2 regions of the Micromonospora sp. NPDC049203 genome follow, and region 2 is predicted to be linked to the other one. Evidence: predicted binding sites of a transcription regulator. Region 2 holds the regulator's gene; the other holds the start of a gene.
The links. The regulator HspR, encoded in region 2, represses chaperone genes until heat shock. The targets are predictions, from matches to a motif close to TTGAGTNNNNNNNACTCAA.

Region 1: the regulator HspR is predicted to act here: its motif matches at 6,021-6,039, upstream of lon (endopeptidase La).

The regions. Positions count from the first base shown of each region.
Region 1 is NZ_JBICSV010000015.1:1,258-12,161, forward strand. Features, by position in the region: gene ACGFIA_RS27100 (CBS domain-containing protein) at 165-863, shown strand; gene ACGFIA_RS27105 (helical backbone metal receptor) at 889-1,626, opposite strand; gene ACGFIA_RS27110 (DICT sensory domain-containing protein) at 1,648-2,739, opposite strand; gene ACGFIA_RS27115 (hypothetical protein) at 2,847-3,713, shown strand; gene ACGFIA_RS27120 (hypothetical protein) at 3,969-5,276, shown strand; gene ACGFIA_RS27125 (Lsr2 family protein) at 5,480-5,827, opposite strand; gene lon (endopeptidase La) at 6,062-8,407, shown strand; gene ACGFIA_RS27135 (DEAD/DEAH box helicase) at 8,475-10,232, opposite strand; gene ACGFIA_RS27140 (hypothetical protein) at 10,350-10,904, opposite strand, start outside.
Region 2 is NZ_JBICSV010000011.1:38,657-49,560, reverse strand. Features, by position in the region: gene ACGFIA_RS24635 (GTPase) at 1-888, opposite strand, end outside; gene ACGFIA_RS24630 (ABC transporter) at 885-2,702, opposite strand; gene dnaK (molecular chaperone DnaK) at 2,913-4,781, shown strand; gene grpE (nucleotide exchange factor GrpE) at 4,830-5,567, shown strand; gene dnaJ (molecular chaperone DnaJ) at 5,647-6,834, shown strand; gene ACGFIA_RS24610 (heat shock protein transcriptional repressor HspR) at 6,859-7,299, shown strand; gene ACGFIA_RS24605 (hypothetical protein) at 7,465-7,671, shown strand; gene ACGFIA_RS24600 (hypothetical protein) at 7,763-8,191, opposite strand; gene ACGFIA_RS24595 (cation:proton antiporter) at 8,360-9,577, opposite strand; gene ACGFIA_RS24590 (cation:proton antiporter regulatory subunit) at 9,583-10,083, opposite strand; gene ACGFIA_RS24585 (winged helix-turn-helix domain-containing protein) at 10,156-10,374, opposite strand; gene ACGFIA_RS24580 (DivIVA domain-containing protein) at 10,580-10,897, shown strand; gene ACGFIA_RS24575 (hypothetical protein) at 10,894-10,904, shown strand, end outside.

The DNA of each region.
Region 1 (10,904 bases), on a different contig from region 2:
GCGCCGCGTCCGGGAGCAGGGCCGAGCGGTGCCCTCGTGACCGGGTCATTGGTCCCGTCCGTACCCGGTCCGGTCGGCCCCTCGCAGCCGGTCTGGTGCCCCTGACCAGGGCGTACGCCGGCCGCCTACCGTCGCAGGTGAAAGGCCGGCACGAGGAGGTCGTGATGAGGACGTGGCAGGTTACCGACGTGATGACCAGGGACGTCGCCACGGTGACGGAGGAGACCCCGTACCGCGAGGTCGTCGACGTGCTGGTGCGGCAGCGGATCAGCGGCGTGCCGGTGGTGGACTCGTTCCGCCGGGTGCTGGGGGTGATCTCCGAGGCGGACCTGCTGCACAAGGTGGAGCGGTCCGGCCACCCGGACGAGCGGCGGGTCTTCGAGGGGCGGCGCCGCCGTACCGCGCGGGAGAAGGCGGGCGCGCTGGTGGCCCGGGACCTGATGACCGCCCCCGCGGTCACCACCCACGAGCGGGCCTCGCTCGCGGCGACCGCCCGGCTGATGGACCACGAGGCGGTCAAGCGGCTCCCGGTGCTGGACGACCTGGGCCGGCTCGCCGGCATCGTCACCCGCGGTGACCTGCTGCGCGTGCACCTGCGCACCGACGCGGAGATCCGCGAGGACGTGGTGCACGAGGTGCTGCGCCGGGTGCTGTCGGTCCGCGACGGCCTGGTCACGGTGCAGGTCCGCGGCGGCGAGGTCACCATGGACGGACGGCTGGACCGGCGCAGCGCCGTCGAGCTGGCCGGCCGCCTCGCCGCTCAGGTCGCCGGCGTGGTCACGGTGCACAACACGATCGGGTACGACGTGGACGACACCACGCTGATGGAGCTGGACCCGGTGCACGCCACCCCTGTCGCCTGAGCGCCACCACCGCGGGCCCCGCCGGTCAGGTGGGGCCCCCGGTGGTGTGCGCGAGCTGGGCGGCGAGCAGTGCCGGGGCCTCGGCCAGCGACGGGCCGTACCAGGTGAGGTGCCGGCCGGACACCAGCGCCGCCGGCACCCCGGGGAACGCCTCCGGCCCGTCGTCGGCGGTGAACCGGTACGGCTCGTCGGGCAGCACCACCAGCTCCGGCGCGCGGGCGCGCAACTCGGCCAGGCTCGGCCGGGGATAGCGTTCCGGGTCGTCGGCCCAGCCGTTGCGGACGCCGAGCCGGGCCAGCACGTCCCCGGCGAACGTGTCCCGCCCCAGCACCACCCACGGACGCCGCCACACCGGCACCACGGCGGTGCGGACGAGCCCCGGCCCGGGCAGCGCGGCCCAGGCGCGGCGGGCCTCCCGCAGCCACCCCGGCTCGCCCGGCTCGCCCGGCTCGCCCAGCGCGACGGCCAGCTCACCGAGCTGGTCGAGGGCCTCCGGCACGGTACGCGGGAAGGTGACCCGCACCGGCACCCCGGCCGCCCGCAGCGCCTCGGCGTCGGCCAGCCGGTTCTCCTCCTCGTTGAGCAGCACCAGATCCGGCGCCAGCGCGAGCACCCGGTCCAGGTCCGGGTACTTCGTGCCGCCGACCCGGGCGACGTCCAGCCCGGCCGGATGGGTGCACCAGTCGGTCGCACCGACCAGCACCTCCGGGCGGGTGGCCGCGACCGCCTCGGTCAGCGACGGCACCAGCGACACCACCCGCACCGCGCGTCCTCCCTCGTACCGTCAGCGGGCCGGCGCGGCCACGGCGTCGGCGTTCTCCGGCGGCAGGCCCGCCACCGGCACGCCCTTGCGGACCGCCCAGTCCACCGCCGCGCGCAGGTCCGACGTGGGCAGCGGCCGCCGGGTGGTCACCCCGACCGCCGCGTGCACCGTGTACGCCATGAACGGGTACGACCGGGCCAGCGCGCCGATCGCGTCGTGCAGCCGGCGTACCACCTCCAGCGCTGCTGGTTCGTCGAGTCCCGGCAGGAGGAGCTGGAACTCGTTCTCGGTGACGCGCAGCGCGCGGTCGACCGGCCGCAGCGCGGCGGTGACCGCGGTGAGCACGGCATGTCCCTCCCGGGCGACGCCGCGGCGGCCGAAGCGTTCCGGTGAGCCGGGCGGCGCGTCCACCCGCAGGCCGACGAGCGCCACCGGCAGCGTGCCGGAGGCGGTCACCCCGTCGGCGCCGGACCAGCGGGCCAGGCCGGGCTCGTCCAGCATCGCCTCGGCCGGCTCGGCCGGCCGGCTGTTCCGGTCGCCGCGGCGGGCCAGCAGCCGCAGCGCCGCCTCGGCGCGTGGTTCGCCCGGGCCGGCCGGGATGTCCCGTACCCGGGCGATCGCCTCGTCCAGCGCCGTGCGTGCCGCGGCGGGCAGCCGCTCGGCGAGCTGTTCGCGCAGCCGGATCGCCTCGTGCAGCGCCTCGTCGCGGCGGAAACCCCAGCGCCCCTCGAACAGCCGGCCTGACTCCAGCGTCGGCGCGGGCGCCACCTCGGCCCGGTCGTGCGCGACGACTGTGGCGCCGAACCGGGGACTCAGCACCACCACCGTCCACTCCCGGGCCAGCGCCTCGGCCTCGTCCAGCGCCACGCCGTAGGCGCCCTCGGGCAGGTCGGGGGGCGGTCCGCCGACCATCGCCACCACCGTCGCGGCGGCGCGGCCGGCGATGCGCCGGTAGACCTCGCGCTCCCGGGCGAAGTACGGCAGCCGCTGGAACAGCGCGAGCACGACGAGCGGGCCGTCCTCGGCCTCGGCGAGCGCCGCGCGTTCGATGGCGTGGGAGACGGCGACGAGACTGCGTTTGGTGAACTGTTCCAGGGTCCGTCCGCTGTGCACGGGCAGAGCCTAGAGGGACGAGCGCGGCAGCGCACCGGTCGACCGGACCGGCCGCGCCGCACCCGCCTACACTCGGGCGTCGACCGGACGAGGGGGATCGGGGCGAGATGACGAGCACAGGCAGCGTGACCGCCTCCTGGCTGCGGCCGATCCCGCCCGGCGCCGCGCCCCACCTGGTCCGCGCGGGCCACCTCGGCCATGCCGGGCGGCGGCTCGGCGACCTGGTGCAGGGCCGCCCGCCGGGGGTCACCGGCAGCCAGTGGAGCGCCGCCGGGCGGGCATCGCTGGACCTGGTGGTCTGTGCCGCCGGCACCGGGCTGCCGCGCTTCGCCGTGCGGTTCACCGCTCCCGCCCCGGACGGATCGCCCGCCCGGCGGGCCGAACGGCTGACCGACGCGGTCTGCGCCGCCGTCGGCCTGCCGCTGTTGCGCGTCGAGTCGCCGACGCTGGGCGGCACGGAGCAGGTCCGCCGGTTCGTCGAGTACGTGCTCGACGCGCGCGCCTACACCGACGGCACCGACCCGGACAGCGGCGACGCGGTCGGCTTCCGGGACATCATCGGCCGGCTGCCGGACGGCCGGCGCGGACCGGTGAACGACCTCGGCGCGCTGGCCCGGGCCGAGGCGGTCGAGGCGTACGTGGCGGGCCGGATCGCCGACCCGATTCTGCGCGGCCTGCACGTGCGCTGGACCGACGGTCCGGCGGAGGGCTGGGCCTGGGCCGAGGTGCGGCCCGGTCACTGCCTGCTGGAGCGGGTCCGGCTGACCGCGCGCGGCCTGGACTGCGGCGTCGACCCGGGGCGGCTCGCCGAGGATCTGGCCGTGGTGGCGCTGGGGGAGCGGCTGCGTGACCTCGGGGGCAACGCGCCGGCCCTGCTGGAGCGCGCCGAACTGCGGGGGCGGGTACGCGCGCTGGCCGCCCGGCGGGACTCCTTTGACGGCGGATTCGCCTTCGACCACCTCTGCGCCGACTGAAACCGTCCGCGCCCGCGGGCACGGCGACTTTCGATTTTTTCCGATCTCCGGTTGAACCTTCGCCGACGGCGCTCCGTACCTCATCGGGAATGGACGCAGATCTTCCCCGCCGCGCCCGGACGGCGCGGAGACGGTGCGGAAAGGGCATCGTCGGCCATTGACGCGCGACTCAGCGTCGCAGTGATCTCACACCCCGAATTCGTCGGTCCGCCGGGATCACCAGTCAACTACCGGATCGAGAAGGAGAGCAATTCGATGCGCAGGTCCACACGGGCGCGCCGGTCATCCGGTAACGCGCGGAGCAAGCGGATGCTGGCGGTGGTCGGCACGCTCGCGGTCTTCGGCGGCATCGTCGCCGTCACCCAGATCTCGTCCGCCCAGGACCGGCGGACGACCACCCGCGCGGCCTCGGCGTCCTGCGTGCCCGCGAGCCCGGGGGCGACCGCCCCGGACGGTCAGGGCAGCACCACCCGTACCTGGCAGAACGGCCGCTGGGTCCGCAACCACTGGGGTGACGGTCAGATGTCGCCGGCCGAGTGCCAGCAGACCACAGCCGGTGGCGCCGGCGCCGGCACCCCGACGGTGGCCTGCCCGGACGTCCGGAGCCGGCTGCCGCAGGTGCCGGGCCAGGCCCGGGCCGAGGTGGACCGCACCCTGGCGCTGCTGGAGAGCCAGATCGCCGAGGCGAACCGGCGGCTCGCGGCGGAGGGCCGCAACGGCGGCGAGTTCATCAACAACGCGATTCTGGGCCCGCTGGCGGACAAGCGGACCGCGGCGCTCAACCGGATCGCCACCGCGATCGGCCGGGTGGCCCAGCGTCCGCAGGGTCTGGAGCAGTTCGCCCGGTGCGCGGTGAGCGACACCCCGCGTAACGGCGGCCAGAACGGTGGCGGTCAGAACGGTGGCGGCCAGAACGGCGGTGGCCAGAACGGCGGGAACAACGGTGGCGGCCAGAACGGTGGCGGCAACAACGGCGGGAACAACAATGGCGGCGGCCAGAACAACGGCGGCGGCAACGGCCTGAACGTGCTCGCCAAGGACTGCTCCGGCAGTCAGCTCCAGGCGCACGACGGTTTCCAGAACGGCAACCGCTGCGTGAGCACCGCGTTCGGTGAGGTGGGCGCCGCGGCGAACAACCCCTCGCTGCTGATCACGCAGTTCCCGAACCAGGTGCGGCGCAACCAGCCGTTCACGCTGCGGGTGACCACCAGGAACCTGGTGCGGGACCGCTTCCTCGCCGCCGGCCAGGGCGGCTACTACCTGGAGAGCTCGCTGCTCAACGGCCAGGGCCTGGTACGCGGCCACTTCCACACCGCCTGCCGGATGCTGGGCAGCACCCGGCAGCCTCCGAACCCCCAGGACGTGCCGGCGTTCTTCGTCGCCACCGAGGACGGCCGGGGCGGCAACCAGCCGGACGACGTGCTGATCCAGATTCCGGGCCTCGCGCAGTCGGGCCTGGCGCAGTGCGCGGTCTGGGCCGGTGACGGCTCGCACCGCATCCCGATGATGGAGCGGGCGAACCAGACCCCGGCCATCGACGTGGTGCGCATCCGGGTCAACTGAGCGGACGAACGGCCGCGGCCGTCCGGGGACTCCTCCGGGCGGCCGCGGCCGTTCCCGCATAAGGCTCGATGGGAGATGCCCCGAAGGAAATTTCATGCCGGTGGTATCCGGCCGGATGAAGAACATCGACGACAGAAAGCCGACCGGGGCCATGCCGATTTCTCAGCGTGACCCCGGGATGCCCGACGGTGAGCCGGTGGTGCTCAGCGGTTCTTGTACGCCTCGACCACCGACACCGGGATGCGCCCGCGCTCGGAAATCTCGAACCCGTTCTTGGCGGCCCATTCCCGGATGGCACGGTTCTGCTCGCGATCCATTCCCGAGGTGCTCGGCCGGGTCGCGCGGCGGGCGCCCCGGGTGACCTCGGTCCCGCCCCGGCTGATTCGCCGGCCAGCGCTGATGTACGGATCCAGGGCCTTACGCAGGACGCCCGCGTTCTCGTCGGAGACGTCGATCGTGTACGCCACGCCGTCCAGGCTGAACTCGACGGTCCGATCGGCCTTTCCGCCGTCGAGGTCGTCGGTCAGAACAGTGATTACTTTCCTTGCCATCGCCATTACTCCCTGTGTCGGGCGGGGTGTGGCTAAGAGTTTGACCTACCGTGCGGTAATTCCGCAAGAATAGCCGGTCGTTTCCATTCGCCGGGTCGCGGTAAAGGGTGCCGCGATTGGGTGCCCGGCCCGCGGGTGCGACCCTCGGGCGTGGTCTGGGTCACAACCCGGAACAAGGGACACGTTTTGTTACTTGAGCCAAACACGCTCAACCAACGTGATGGCAGGTGTTCGATGGCAACTCTTCCGGTACTTCCGCTGACCGACGCCGTCCTGCTGCCCGGGATGGTCATCCCGGTGACCCTCGACCCGACCACCCAGGCCGCCGTCGACGCGGCCCGCGCCACCGGCGACAAGGAACTCCTGGCCGTACCCCGCATCGACGGCGAGTACGGCTCCGTCGGCGTGGTCGCGACGATCGAGAAGGTGGGCCGGCTGCCCAGCGGCGAACCCGCAGCGGTCATCCGCGGCCTCGCCCGCGCCCGCATCGGCTCCGGCGTACCCGGCCCCGGCGCCGCGCTCTGGGTCGAGGCGACCGCACTCGACGAACCCGCCCCGGCGGGCCGCGCCCGGGAACTCGCCCGCGAGTACCGCGCGCTCATGACGTCGGTGCTCCAGCAGCGCGGCGCCTGGCAGGTGATCGACGCGATGGAGCGGATGACCGACCTGTCCGAGCTGGCCGACTCGGCCGGCTACGCGCCCTGGCTCAGCCTGACGCAGAAGACCGAACTGCTCGCCGCCCCGGACGTCACCGCCCGGCTGGAACTACTCGTCGGCTGGGTGCGGGAACACCTGGCCGAGCAGGAGGTCACCGAGCAGATCAACAGCGACGTCCGCGAGGGGCTGGAGAAGTCCCAGCGCGAGTTCCTGCTCCGCCAGCAGCTCGCCGCTATTCGCAAGGAACTCGGCGAGGACGAGCCGGACGGCTCCGCCGACTACCGATCCCGGGTGGAGGCCGCCGACCTGCCGGAGAAGGTACGCGAGGCGGCGCTGCGCGAGGTCGGCAAGCTGGAGCGGGCCAGCGACGCCTCACCCGAGGCGGGCTGGATCCGAACCTGGCTGGACACCGTCCTGGAGATGCCGTGGAACACGCGTACCCAGGACAACACGGACCTGGCCGCGGCGCGGGCCGTGCTCGACGCCGACCACGCCGGCCTGGCCGACGTGAAGGACCGCATCCTGGAGTACCTCGCGGTGCGCAACCGGCGCGCGGAGCGCAACCTCGGCGTGGTCGGCGGACGCGGCTCCGGCGCGGTGCTGGCCCTGGCCGGCCCGCCCGGTGTCGGCAAGACCAGCCTCGGTGAGTCGGTCGCCCGGGCGCTGGGCCGCACCTTCGTCCGCGTGTCCCTCGGCGGGGTCCGGGACGAGGCGGAGATCCGCGGTCACCGGCGCACCTACGTCGGCGCGCTGCCGGGCCGGATCGTCCGGGCGCTGCGCGAGGCGGGCTCGATGAACCCGGTCGTGCTGCTCGACGAGGTCGACAAGCTGGCCGCCGGCTACGCCGGCTACGCCGGCGACCCGGCGGCGGCCCTGCTGGAGGTGCTCGACCCGGCGCAGAACCACACGTTCCGGGACCACTACCTGGAGGTCGACCTCGACCTGTCCGACGTGCTGTTCCTGGCCACCGCCAACGTGGTCGAGGCGATCCCCGGCCCGCTGCTGGACCGGATGGAGCTGGTCGCGCTGGACGGCTACACCGAGGACGAGAAGGTCGCCATCGCCCGCGACCACCTGCTGCCCCGGCAGCGGGAACGGGCCGGGCTGACCGCCGAGGAGGTCACAGTCGCCGACGACGCGCTGGCGCTGATCGCGGGCGAGTACACCCGGGAGGCGGGCGTCCGGCAGCTCGAACGGGCCCTCGCGAAGATCCTGCGCAAGGTGGCCGTCGCGCTCGCCGACGACCCCGCGCCGGTGCGCGTGGACGCCGGGAACCTGGCCCGCTACCTGGGCCGGCCGAAGTTCACCCCGGAGTCGGCCGAACGCACCGCCGTGCCCGGCGTGGCGACCGGCCTGGCTGTCACCGGCGCCGGTGGCGACGTGCTGTTCATCGAGGCCACCACCATGGAGGGCGAGCCCGGGCTCACGCTCACCGGCCAGCTCGGCGACGTGATGAAGGAGTCCGCGCACATCGCGTGGTCGTACCTGAGGTCGAACGGCCGGCGCTACGGCCTGGACCCGAACGCGCTGGCCGGGCGGCGGATCCACCTGCACGTCCCGGCGGGCGCGGTGCCCAAGGATGGCCCGAGCGCCGGTATCACCATGGTGACCGCGCTGGCCTCACTGGTGACCGGCCGGCCGGTGCGGCCCGAGTTCGGGATGACCGGCGAGGTGACGCTCTCCGGCCGGGTGCTGCCGATCGGCGGGGTCAAGCAGAAGCTGCTCGCCGCGCACCGGGCCGGTCTCACCGAGGTGATCATCCCGAAGCGCAACGAGCCGGACCTGGACGACCTGCCGGCGCAGGTGCGGGAGGCGCTGACCGTGCACACGCTGTCCGACGTGGCGGACGTGCTCGCGCTGGCGCTGCGCCCGGCCGAGATCGGCACGGAGCCGGTGGACGGACCGGCGCTCGCCGCCGTCTGAGGCACCACCACCGCCCCGGCCACCGAATGGCGGCCGGGGCGGCGCCGTGCCGCCGGCCGGGGCGCGCTCAGTGGCGGTCGCGCCGCTCGTAGCCCCGGTCGCGGCGCTCGCCCGGGCCGTCGCCGTCCCGGTCCCGGCGTACGGTCGCCTTGCGGCCCTTGATGGTCGTGCCGCGCAGCCCGGCGATGATCTCGTCAGCCACCCCCTGCGGCACCTCGACCAGGGAGAACCGGTCGGCGATCTCGATCGAGCCGATGTCCCGGCCACTGATCCGGGTCTCCCCGGTGATCGCGCCGACCAGGTCCTGCGGCCGTATCCCGGCCCGCCGGCCCAGCCCGATGAAGACCTGCGTGGTGCCACCGGTACGCGGGCGGCCCGGACCCCGGCGCTCGCCCCGCCCACCGGCCTCCGGCCGGCCCTCGCGCGGGCCCCGGACCGGAACCTGCGGGATCTCCTCCTCGTCGTCCGAGCCCGGCGAGGTCGCCTCGTGCGCCAGCTTCACCGCCGCCAGCGCCACCTCGACCAGGTCGAACTCGTCGGTCAGCGACTCCACGATCGCCCGGTACGGGTCGAGGTCGTCCTCCAGCAGGCTCTCCCGCAGCGCGGCCTGGGTCAGTTCCAGCCGCCGCGTACGCATGTCCGCCACCGTCGGGATCTTGTCGATGGTGATGCGCTGCCCGGTGACCCGCTCGATGGTCTTGAGCATCCGGTGCTCACGCGGCTCGGCGAGCGTGATCGCCACACCCTCCCGTCCGGCCCGGCCCACCCGGCCGATCCGGTGCACGTACGACTCCGGCGCCGACGGCACGTCGTAGTTGACCACGTGCGTGAGCTGCTCGACGTCCAGCCCGCGGGCGGCCACGTCGGTGGCGACCAGCAGGTCCGCCGTGCCGGAGCGCAGCCGGCCCATCACCCGGTCCCGCTGCTCCTGGCTCATCCCGCCGTGCAGCGCCTCGGCCCGGTAGCCCCGGCCGTTCATCGTCTCGGTGAGCCGGTCCACCTCCTCGCGGCTGCGGCAGAACACGATCGCCGCGGTGGGCGACTCGACGTCCAGCACCCGGCCCAGCGCGGCCGGCTTGTGCCCCCGGGCCACGATGTACGCGCTCTGCCGTACCCGGGGCGCCTCCCCGGCGACCTGCCGCTCCCGCTCGATCCGGATGCGGACCGGATCGGTCAGGTGCTTGCGGGCCAGCCCGTCGATGCGGGCCGGCATGGTGGCCGAGAACAGCACGGTCTGCCGGCCGGCCGGGGCGTGCTCCAGGATCGCCTCGATGTCCTCGGCGAAACCCATGTCGAGCATCTCGTCGGCCTCGTCCAGCACCACCGTGGCCAGCGCGCCCAGCCGCAGCGTGCCCCGGGCGATGTGGTCCAGCGCCCGGCCCGGCGTCGCGACCACCACGTCCACCCCGTGGTCCAGCGCGCGCAACTGCCGCCCGATCGGCTGCCCGCCGTAGATCGGCAGCACCCGGGCGCCCAGGTCCTTGCCGTAGCGGTGGAACGCCTCGGAGACCTGCACGGCCAGCTCCCGGGTCGGCACCAGCACCAGCGACACCGGGTCGCCCTCGGCCCGTCCCACAGGCATCCGCTGCAACAGCGGCAGCGCGAACGCGGCGGTCTTGCCCGTACCGGTGGCCGCCTGGCCCAGCAGATCCTGACCGGCCAGCAACGGGGGGATGGCCTCCCGCTGGATCGGCGTCGGTTCCTCGTAGCCGAGCGCGGACAGCGCGCCGAGCAACTCGGTGCGCAGCCCGAGATCGGCGAAGGCGAAGGTGTCCTCGGCGTCGGCGGTAACGGCGGGGTCGGTCGGGGTCGGTGCGGCGCTCATACGACAAGCTTTTCATCACCGCCGCGCACCGGTCGCGGCGACCGGGCAAACGTTCGCCGCGCCACCCGGCCGCCGCCCGATCCCGGTGACCCGGCGTGACCCCGTGCCCCCGCCGGGTCACCGGGACAGGGCGGCCAGCAGCGTGGTGAGGCCCACCCCGACGTCGATCACCGCGCACCACAGCGCGTACCCGCGCGGCACCACCGTGCCGGTGCGGTGGTGCCAGGCGTCCCAGGCCGCGTGGACGAGCCAGCCCACCCCGACGATCGCTCCGGCGAGGCCGGCGGACGCGACTGTGGCCACGACCGCCAGGCCACCCCACACGCCCGCGCCGGCGAGCTGCGCCACCAGCGCGCGCCGGTCTCCCCACTGCCGCCGCCCGGTGCCGATCAGCAGGTAGCCGGCCGGCAGGACCAGCAGCGTCCACGGCGCGAAGACGGTGGGCGCGAACCACATGTCCACCGTCAGGAGCAGCGCCAGCCCGGCCGGCCACCCGCGCGCCACGGCCGCCGTGACCGGATCGCGGCGGGGCGGCGCGGCGGGCGTGTGCCGGTGCCGCAGCGCCACCAGCAGCATCGCCGGCACCATCAGCAGGTGGCCGCCGAGCAGCAGCGTGTCGTCCCCGGCCCACCCGGCCCACCAGGGCGGGAGCAGCAGCAGGAACGGCACGTA
Region 2 (10,904 bases):
CACGAGCGGTTCGAGATCGGCCACCACGGCGTCCACGTCGCCGGAGAGCCGGCGCAGCGCGGCCTGCCGCTCGGCGACCGTGCGCTCCAGCTCGGCCCGCAGCCCGTCCAGCCCGTTCGGGTCCACCGCGACTGTGGGCAGCAGCGGCACCCCGTCCAGCCCGTCGGCGTCGAGCAGCCGGCGCAGGTCGTCGAGGACCTTGGGCAGCTCGGTCGGGTGCAGCCGGTCGGCCTGGTTGAGCACCACGACCGTGACGTCCCGGTGCCTGTGGAACTCGCGCAGGTAGCTGGTGTGGATCACGCGGTCGGCGTACTTCTGCGGGTCGACCACCCAGACCACCAGGTCGACCAGGCCGAGCAGGCGGTCGACCTCCAGCCGGTGGCCGTGCTGCACCGAGTCGAAGTCGGGCAGGTCGAGCAGCACCAGGCCGTGCAGGTTCGACTCGTCGTCGCCGTCGAGCGGGCTCTCCCGGACGAACCGGTGCCGGGGCAGCACCCCCACCCAGTCGAGCAGCCGGACCGCGCCGTCCAGCGGGCCCCACACGCAGGCGTGCGCGACACCGGTGGTGGGCCGGCGCACGCCGACCGGGGAGAGGTCGAGCCGGGCCAGCGAGTTGAACAGGCTCGACTTGCCGCTGCCGGTCGCGCCGGCGAGCGCGACCACCGTGTGCCGGCCGGAGAGCGCGAGGCGGTCACCGGCGCGCTCGACCACCGTGTGGGCGGGGACGAGCTGGGCGTCGGGCACGTGGCCGTCCACCGCGCCGAGGAACCGCTGGATCGCGGTCAGCCGTTCGATCAGGACGTCCGGGTCGACCCGCTGCTCACCCCGCATCGCCTCGCGTATCCGTCCCACGATGTTGCTCACGGTGCCGTCCTTGCCTGCGCTCACGGGCGGCCGTCCTGCTCGGGGGTCGGGAACAGACCGCTGCGGTGCCGGGCCCGCTCGACCTCGACGGCGGCCCAGCGCAGCGCCGCGCCGGCGTTCGCGGCCGGGCGTTCGGCCTCGGTGCGGGTCAGGTAGCGCGCGGCCTCCTCGGCCAGCAGCTTGCCGACCCGGTCGAGCAGGTCGACGCGGGCCGTGCGGGCCAGGTTGCGGACCGCCTGGTCGCCGAAGATCGCCTGGAGCACCGTCTGCCCGGCCACCGCGGTGCCGGTGCCGGCGGCGACCTCCAGCCCGGTGGGGATGAACGCGGTGGAGGCGAACACGCCGATCATGACGGCGAGGCCGGTGGCGTTCACCGCGTACGCGGCCGTGCGGGCCACGAACCGCCGGTCGCCGCCCTCGACCCGGACCAGCTCCAGCACGCCGCGCTGCCAGTCGCGGACGAGCTGCTCGGCCCGCTCGGGCAGGTCGGCCGAGGGGTGGGCCAGGTCCGGTTCCAGCAGCGCCGCGCCCGCCGGGTGCGCCTTCCAGCTGGTGTACGCGTTCTCCGCCGCCTCGGCGGTCACCCCGCGCAGCAGCGTGACGAGCTGGGACTCGATCGCGGTACGCAGTTCCGCGGCGGGTGCGGGCCGTCCGGTGACCGCGGCGACCACCCGGTCGCGCAGCCGCCCGATGCGGGCCTCCAGCCCACGGAAGAACTCGCCGGTGCCGACGAACTCCTGCCAGCGGGCCAGCACTTCGCCGCGCAGCAACCGGCCGTCCTTGAGCCCCTGGTCGACGCTCCGCTCCGCGCCGCGGTACGCGGCCCGCACCCGCTCGTCCAGCGCGTCGGCGGCGGTGACCTGCTCGTCGGCGGCCTCGGCCAGCACCTCCACCACCGGGTGCAGCGCGGCGAGCGCGCCGTCGAGCGTCTGCCGGACCACCGCGGCGCGGGCCTCGGCGTCGGCGGCCAGCCGGGTGAACCAGTCGCTCAGCGGTGCGGTGATCCGGTCCGGCAGCAGCCCCTGCCCGTCCACCCAGGTCTCCGGCAGCACGAACAGCGGCGCGGCGCCCAGTTCCTGCTCGGCGAGCATCTCGGACAGGTGGGTGGCGATCTCGTCGGCCGCCTCCGGGGGTACCCGGTCCAGCACCATCGCCACCGCGGTGCCCCGGGCGCTGGCGCTGCGCAGCAGTTCCCAGGGGACGGCGTCGGCGTAGCGGGCGGCGGTGGTGACGAACAGCCAGAGGTCGGCGGCGGCGAGGAGCTGGCCGGCGAGCGCCCGGTTGGCGTCGACCACCGAGTCGATGTCGGGTGCGTCGAGGAAGGCCAGGCCGGGCGGCAGCGCCGGGGCGGTGACCAGGTGCAGGGTGCCCGGCTGGTCGCTCGGTTCGGTGGTCCGGGTCAGGCCGGGCAGCAGCTCGCCCTGCCGGAACCAGGAGGCGTCGGCCGGGCTGCACACGAGCACCGGGGAGCGGGTGGTCGGGCGGAGCACACCGGCCGCACTGACCCGCGCCTTCACCAGGCTGTTGACGAGCGTCGACTTGCCGGCACCGGTGGAGCCGCCGACGACCACCAGGAGCGGGGCGTCGAGGCGGGCCAGCCGGGGCAGCAGGTAGTCGTCGAGCTGGTCGGTGACGCTCGCCGCGGCGTGCCGGGCCGGCTCGGCCGAGGGCAGGGCGAGCGGGAAGCGGGCCGCGCCGATCGCGGCCCGCAGGCCGGTGAGCGCGGCGGGCAGGCCGTCGGCGGCGTGAGCAGGCTGGTCGTCGCCGGTGGTGGCTCCGGTGCGGGCTGCGACGGCGGGCGCGCCGGCACGGGTGGCGGAATCGCCATGCGTCGTCACCGCTAAAGCGTGCCCGACCGACGCAAGGTAAGACAACCGGACGGTAGTAACGGTCGGGTTGCGCCGGGTCGGCTCAACCTCGACTTGCGGATTGGCGAACGCGTGGCACTATTGAGTCAAGTTCACTCAACTTGTGGTGCGGTCGCTTCCGGGCGGCCCGCCGGGCAGGCCGTCTGACCTGCTCACCCGTTACGAAGCGAGGAAGCGAACATGGCACGTGCGGTCGGCATCGACCTCGGCACGACGAACTCCTGCGTCAGCGTTCTCGAGGGCGGTGAGCCCACCGTCATCGCCAACGCCGAGGGCTCGCGTACGACTCCCTCGATCGTCGCGTTCGCCCGCAACGGCGAGGTGCTCGTCGGTGAGGTCGCCAAGCGCCAGGCGGTGACCAACCCCGACCGGACCATCCGGTCGGTCAAGCGTGAGATCGGCACCAACTGGACCGTCGACATCGACGGCAAGAAGTACACCCCGCAGGAGATCTCGGCGCGCACGCTGATGAAGCTCAAGCGGGACGCCGAGGCGTACCTGGGCGAGCAGATCACCGACGCGGTGATCACCGTCCCGGCCTACTTCAACGACGGGCAGCGCCAGGCCACCAAGGAGGCCGGTGAGATCGCCGGCTTCAACGTGCTGCGGATCGTGAACGAGCCGACCGCGGCGGCCCTGGCGTACGGCCTGGACAAGGGCTCCAAGGAGCAGACCGTCCTGGTCTTCGACCTCGGTGGCGGCACCTTCGACGTGTCGCTGCTGGAGCTGGCCGAGGGCGTGGTGGAGGTCAAGTCCACAAGCGGTGACAACCAGCTCGGTGGTGACGACTGGGACCAGCGCATCATCGACCACCTGGTGAAGACGTTCCGCGGCGAGCACGGCATCGACCTCTCGCAGGACAAGATGGCGATGCAGCGGCTCAAGGAGGCGGCCGAGAAGGCCAAGATCGAGCTGTCCGCCGCCACCACCAGCAACATCAACCTGCCGTACATCACCGCCGGCTCGGCCGGTCCGCTGCACCTCGACGTGACGCTCAGCCGCGCCGAGTTCCAGCGCATGACGCAGGACCTGCTGGACCGCTGCAAGGGCCCGTTCGAGCAGGCCGTGAAGGACGCCGGGATCAAGATCTCCGACGTCGACCACGTCATCCTGGTCGGCGGCTCGACCCGTATGCCGGCCGTGACCGACCTGGTCAAGCAGCTCACCGGCCGCGACCCGAACAAGGGCGTCAACCCGGACGAGGTCGTCGCCGTCGGCGCGGCCCTCCAGGCCGGTGTGCTCAAGGGCGAGGTCAAGGACGTCCTGCTGCTCGACGTGACCCCGCTGAGCCTGGGCATCGAGACCAAGGGCGGCATCTTCACCAAGCTCATCGAGCGCAACACCACCATCCCGACCAAGCGCTCCGAGGTGTTCACCACCGCCGACGACAACCAGCCGTCGGTGCTGATCCAGGTGTTCCAGGGCGAGCGGGACATCGCCGCCTACAACAAGAAGCTCGGCACCTTCGAGCTGACCGGTCTCCCGCCGGCCCCGCGCGGCGTGCCGCAGATCGAGGTCACGTTCGACATCGACGCCAACGGCATCGTGAACGTGCACGCGAAGGACCTGGGCACCGGCAAGGAGCAGAAGATGACGATCACCGGCGGCTCCTCGCTGCCGAAGGACGACATCGAGCGGATGCGCCGGGACGCCGAGGAGCACGCCGACGAGGACAAGCGTCGCCGTGAGGAGGCCGAGACCCGCAACGTGGCCGAGGCGCTCCAGTGGCAGACCGAGAAGTTCCTCGCCGAGAGCGGCGACAAGCTGCCCGGCGAGAACCGCGACCAGCTCAACGAGGCGCTCGGCGAGCTGCGCAGCGCCCTCGGCGGACAGGACATCGAGAAGATCAAGTCCGCGCACGAGAAGCTGGCGCAGGTTTCCCAGCAGGCGGGCTCGCTGCTCTACGCCCAGCAGCAGGAGGGCGAGCAGACCGCCCCGGGTGCGGCCGGGCCGGGCGCGGGTGCCGGCGCGGGTGCGGCCGGTGGCCCGAAGGCCGGTGGCGCCGACGACGTGGTCGACGCGGAGATCGTGGACGAGGACAAGAAGTGACATCCGGTCCCGGACACGATTCGCACGGCAGAGGGATGAGGTAACCGCATGACGGACAAGCCACGAGCGGCCGACCCGGGTGCCACCGGGTCGGCGCCGGGCGCCGGCAAGGACACCGGCGACGAACCCCGGGTCGTCATCCGCGACAAGCGCAAGCTCGGCAAGGCGACCGAGCAGTCGGCGAACGACGCCTCGGCGGCCGACGCGGCCGCCGACGCGCCCGCCGAAGGGCTGGTCGAGGAGGCCGAGGTCGTGGTCGACGAGATCGGCGGCGAGGCCGAGGTCAGCGGTCCGGCAGTGGTCGACTCGCCCGCCGAGCCGAACGGCGGGACCGGCACGGACGCGCCACTCGGCGCCGAGCTGGAGTCGCTGCGCACCGACCTGGAGGAGCGCACCCGCGACCTCCAGCGGGTGACGGCGGAGTACGCCAACTACCGCAAGCGGGTCGACCGGGACCGCAACCTGGTGCAGGAGCAGGCCACCGGGGCGGTGCTGACCGCGCTGCTGCCGATCCTCGACGACCTGGACCGGGCCCGCGAGCACGGCGACCTGGTGGGCCCGTTCGGCAGCGTGGCCGAGCAGCTCACCGGTGCGCTCGCCAAGTTCGGCCTGACCGCGTTCGGCGAGAAGGGTGACCCGTTCGACCCGACCCGGCACGAGGCGGTGGCGCACCAGACCTCCGCCGACGTGACCGAGCCGACCTGCGTACAGGTCATGCGCCGGGGTTACCAGCTCGGCGAGCGGCTGCTGCGGCCCGCCATGGTCGCGGTCGCGGACCCGGAGTAGTGCCGACCCGTGACGTCCCGCCCGCCCGCACCGGGCGGGCGGGACGACCGGGATTCGACCCGTGGAAGGGGGTGGACCGGTGAGTTCCAAGGACTGGATCGAGAAGGACTACTACGCCGCGTTGGGCGTGGACAAGTCCGCCTCCTCGGACGAGATCAAGAAGGCGTACCGCAAGTTGGCCCGGGAGTCGCACCCGGACCACAACCCCGGCGACAGCGGGGCCGAGGAGCGGTTCAAGACCGTCTCCGAGGCGTACGCGGTGCTCGGTGACGAGAAGAAGCGCCGCGAGTACGACGAGATGCGCTCGCTGTTCGGCTCCGGCGCGTTCCGGCGCAGCGCCCGCGGCGGGGGCCAGCCGGGCGGCATGCCGTTCGACGTCTCCGACCTGTTCGGCGGCGGCGCCGGCGGCGGCGACAGCCGGTTCAGCGGCGGCGGTTTCACCGACCTGTTCAGCACGATCTTCTCCGGTGGCGGCGGGGGCGGTGGCCCGGCGCGTCCGCGCGGCCCGGCCCGTGGCCGCGACGTCGAGGCCGAGGTGGCGCTCGACTTCACCGACGCGGTGAACGGCGTCACGCTGCCGCTGACGCTGCGCGCCCCCGGGGTCTGCGAAACCTGCCACGGCAACGGCGCCAAGCCCGGCACCCAGCCGGTGGCCTGCCCGGTCTGCCACGGCGCCGGGGTGACCACCCGCAACCAGGGGTCGTTCAGCTTCTCCGAGCCGTGCCGCAACTGCCAGGGCGTCGGCACGATCGTCGAGGAGAAGTGCCCGGAGTGCCACGGCACCGGCGGGGTCACCAAGACCCGCACGCTGACCGTGCGCTTCCCCGCCGGGGTGGCCGACGGGCAGCGGATCCGGCTGGCCGGCCGGGGCGAGCCCGGCGAGCGGGGCGGTCCGGCCGGTGACCTGTTCGTGCAGGTGAAGGTCCGTCCGGACGAGCTGTTCGGGCGTACCGGGGATGACCTGACCCTGAACGTCCCGATCACGTACGCCGAGGCGGTTCTCGGCACGGACCTGCGCGTACCGACCCTGGACGGGACGGTGACCCTGCGGGTGCCACCGGGTACGCCCAGCGGGCGGGTGCTGCGCGCCCGCGGCAAGGGCGTCGTACGCAAGGACGGCCGCGCCGGTGACCTGCTGGTCACGCTCGACGTGGTGGTCCCGGCGAAGGTCTCGGACGAGGCGCGGGCGGCGCTGGAGACCTTCGCGGCGCAGACCCCGCCCGCCGCGCGGGAACATCTCGAGGCGCGGGTACGTCGATTCAGTTGACGGCGGCAGCGGAGGTGAGCGGGCATGTCGGAGGAGTACGTCGGCTCGGGTGACCCGGCCTACGAGGCCAAGGTCTTGATGATCTCGGTAGCCGCGCGGATGGCGGGGATGCACCCCCAGACGCTGCGCCAGTACGACCGGCTGGGCTTGGTGCAGGCCGGCCGGGCGTCCGGCGGCGGTCGCCGGTACAGCGTCCGGGACGTGGTGCTGCTCCGCGAGGTGCAGCGGCTCAGCCAGGACGACGGGATCAACCTGGCCGGGGTCAAGCGGATCATCGGGTTGGAGCGGCTGCTCGAAGAGGCGCAGCAGCGGGTGGCCCGGCTGGAGGCGGAGCTGGACGCCGCGTACCGGCGGATCGCCGAGCTGGAGTCGCTCGGCGGCTTCCCCCGCGGTGACCTCGTGCCCACAAACCGCACGTCCACAGCGCTCGTCGTCTGGCGTCCACGCCGCGCTCCCGACCGCTGACCTCCTCGTACCGGAAGGCCGGCGCGCCCCGCTCCCCCGGGGCCGCGCCGGCCTTCGTCGTGCGCGGGCCGGTCGGCGGAAACCGGGGTGCGGCAGGGTGGGGTCCACTACGCTTTCCGCAGGGGTAAAAGCCTCAAAGCGGACTCCGGACTGGCGGGGGGAGTCATGACGGAACCGGCGAAGAAGGTGGCCGAGCGCGCGGAAGAACGGCTGGAGAAGGTGGCCGAGAACGTCCGCGAGCGGTTCGACCGGGTCACCGAGGGACGCTTCAGCGACAAGGTCAAGGAAGGGCGCTTCGCCGACCAGACGGACCACGGCGTGGACCGGGCGCGGGACGACGAGCGGCGCCGTAAGCAGGGCGGATCGACCTGACGATCCGCCGACGTGCGGGCCGGGATCCACGGGGGATCCCGGCCCGTTCGTATCCGGGGGATCGCGGCCCGTTCGTATCCGGCGGCGAGGGTCAGAGGCGGCGGTTCTCGCGGACCAGGCCGCCCTCGCACCAGTCCCGGTAGACGAAGAGATCCGGTCGGGCCAGCAGCACCCGGCTGTTGTGCGCCCAGTTGCGCATCAGGTCGTCGCCGGACTTCTCGGCCTGCTCGACCAGCTTGCGGAACCGGCGCTTCGGGTGGGCGCGGAAGTTCGTCCGGATGCCGTCGGCGGCATAGATGTAGAGGCAGTGCAGGGCGAACCGCCGGGCCGGGCAGCTCTGGTCCATCGCCAGGTCGAACAGCGTCTGCACCAGGTGGTCACCGGCGACCAGCAGGTCCCAGTCCGGCGGCATCGAGGTCAGCGGCACCGAGTCCGGTTGATAAGCCCACGCCCGCAGTTCGGTGGGCGAGGGATCGACGGGGTTGGCGAAGCCGCGGAACGTACCTTCCTGCACGCTCACCGGCCGACCTTCCGCTTGCGCTGGCGGGGGGCGCAGGCCACCCGCGGACCCTGGCTGCTGGGCCGAAACGTTAACGCGGTTGGACGGAGCAGTGGTAGACCTTCCCGGGATCAATTTGACAACGCCGGGCCGGATCTGCCCTGCGGCTGATCCGGCCCGGCACCGGGGTCAGTCGCCGGAGCCCAGGGGTAGCGGCGCGGGTGGCCGTACGGCTGCGGCGCGGGTGCGCAGCCACTGCTTGAACCACCGGGTGTCGGGCAGCCGGGCGAGCAGCGGCCCGGTCACCACCGTGATCAACACGTACGCGGTGGCGAGTGCGGCGAGCTTCGGCTCCACCGGGTAGACGGCCGCGACGGCCAGTCCGGCGATGACGATCGAGAACTCGCCGCGCGGGGTCAGCGCCAGCCCGGCCCGCCAGCGTCCGGGCTCGGCGATCCCGACCCGGCGGGCGGCCAGGTAGCCGGTGGCCACCTTCGTCGCCATGGTCACCACTGCGAGCAGCAGCGCGGGCAGCAGCACCGGAGGCATGTCCAGCGGGTTGGTGACCAGCCCGAAGAACACGAAGAAGACCGCGGCGAACAGATCGCGCAGCGGGGAGAGCAGTTCGGTGGCGTGGTGCGCCACCGGCCCGGACAGTGCGATGCCCACCAGGAACGCGCCGACCGCCGCCGACACCTGGAGCTTGGCCGCGACGCCGGCGACGAGCAGGGTCAGGCCGAGCACCCCGAGCAGCAGCGCCTCCGGATCCTTCGCGGAGAGCGCGGCGGAGATCAGGTGGCCGTACCGGATCGCCACGGCCAGCACCACGACGACGGTGAACACCGCGATGGCGAGCGCGATGCCGCCCTTCATCAGGCCGACCCCGGCGAGCAGCGCGGTGACCAGCGGCAGATAGAGGGCCATCGCCAGGTCCTCGATCACCAGGACGGAGAGGATCACCGGGGTCTCCCGGTTACCGACCCGGCCCAGGTCGCCGAGCACCTTGGCGATCACGCCGGACGACGACACCCAGGTCACGCCCGCCAGCACCACGGCCGCCACCCAGCCCCAGCCGAGCAGGAGCGCGAAGGCGAAACCGGGCAGCGCGTTGAACACCGCGTCGATCACCCCGGCCGGCGCGGCCGAGCGGAGGTTGCCCACCAGCTCGTTGGCGCTGTACTCCAGACCGAGCATGACCAGCAGCAGGATCACGCCGATCTCCGCGCCGACGGCGAAGAACTCCTCGCTGGCGTTGAGCGGCAGCAGGCCGCCGTGCCCGAACGCCAGGCCGGCGAGCAGGTACAGCGGGATGGGCGAGACGCCGACGCGGCGGCTCAGGCGGCCGAGCAGGCCGAGCAGGAGCAGCAGCGCGCCGACTTCGATGAGCAGGATTGTGGTTTCGTGCATACGCGTCAGCCGTCCGGATCGGTCTCGGCGAGGATCGCGGTCACGCCGTCGAGGCCCTGACGGGTACCGACCACGACGATCACGTCGCCGGCTTCGAACCGGAAGGTGGGTTCGGGCGAGACGTTCACGGCGCCCTGACGCAGCACGGCCACGATGGACGCGCTGGTCCGGGTGCGTGCCTTGGTGTCCGCGAGCCGCCTGCCGACGTACTTCGAGCCCGCCGGGATGGCGACCTGTTCGGTCAGCAGCCCGGCGGCCTGCTCGCGCAGCCCGGAGAGCTGACCCAGCATCAGCGACGCGCCGAGGATGTCGGCGAGCGCCTCCGCCTCGTCGTCGGTCAGCGGTATGTCATGTTGGCAGGAGTCGGGATCGTCCGGGTCGTAGAGGACCAGGTCGCGACGGCCATTGCGATGGGAGACCACGCCGAGCCGGCGGCCGGACTCCGTCATCAGATCATGACGTACGCCGATCCCGGGCAGGGCGGTCTGTTCGACACGTACTCGCACGCCGGTGAGGCTACCGCTGCGGCGCACGCGCCGATCCCGGGGCCGAACTAAAGATCGGTCGATACGGCTCGTCTAGACCCGCTCGGCCACGAACACGCCGACGCCCTCGAGTGTTTCGGTGAGGCCGGTCGCGCGGAGGATCATCATCGCCTTGCCGACGACCGTGTCCGAAACGCCGTACTCCTTGCACAGCTGGGCGCGGCTCGGCAGCTTGGTGCCGGGTGGCCACTCTCCCGAATCGATCTTGCTCTTCAGCTCGTCTGCGAGCACTTGGTACTGCTGCTTGGGCATACACACTCCCCGGATGGCACGCCCATTCGACCACGCACCCACCTCCAACCTCAAGCAATTGTGGGTCGGTCGTTGACCTACAACTGGTACCGATTGTAGGTTGCTGAGGAACGCTCCCGGATGGCACCTGGAGCTTTCCAGGGTCGGGGCGGGCATCCCCGTGGCTCGTCCCGACCCCCGGTCCTCGGCGAGAAGGGACAGTGTCGTGCGTAATCTCCTGCGAATACGTTCGCGGCGGCGGAACGTCGGTCCGCCCAACTCCGCGCCGGTCGGCGCCTACCGCTCCACGTCGTACCTTCCGCTCCGGCCCTGGCAGGTGCGGGGCCACAGCTTCACGACATGCCGTCGGGGGTTGGACCCCGCCGAGGTCGCCGCGTTCCTCGACCGCGTCGCGGGGGACCTTGCCGCCGCGTACGCCGAAATCGCCCGGAGCCGGGAGGAGACGGCCCGGATCAAGGGTGCGTTGCGCGAGTGGCAGTCCCGTCAGGCTCCGTCGATGCGCGACCTGGCCGGGCGGCAGTGACCGGGCG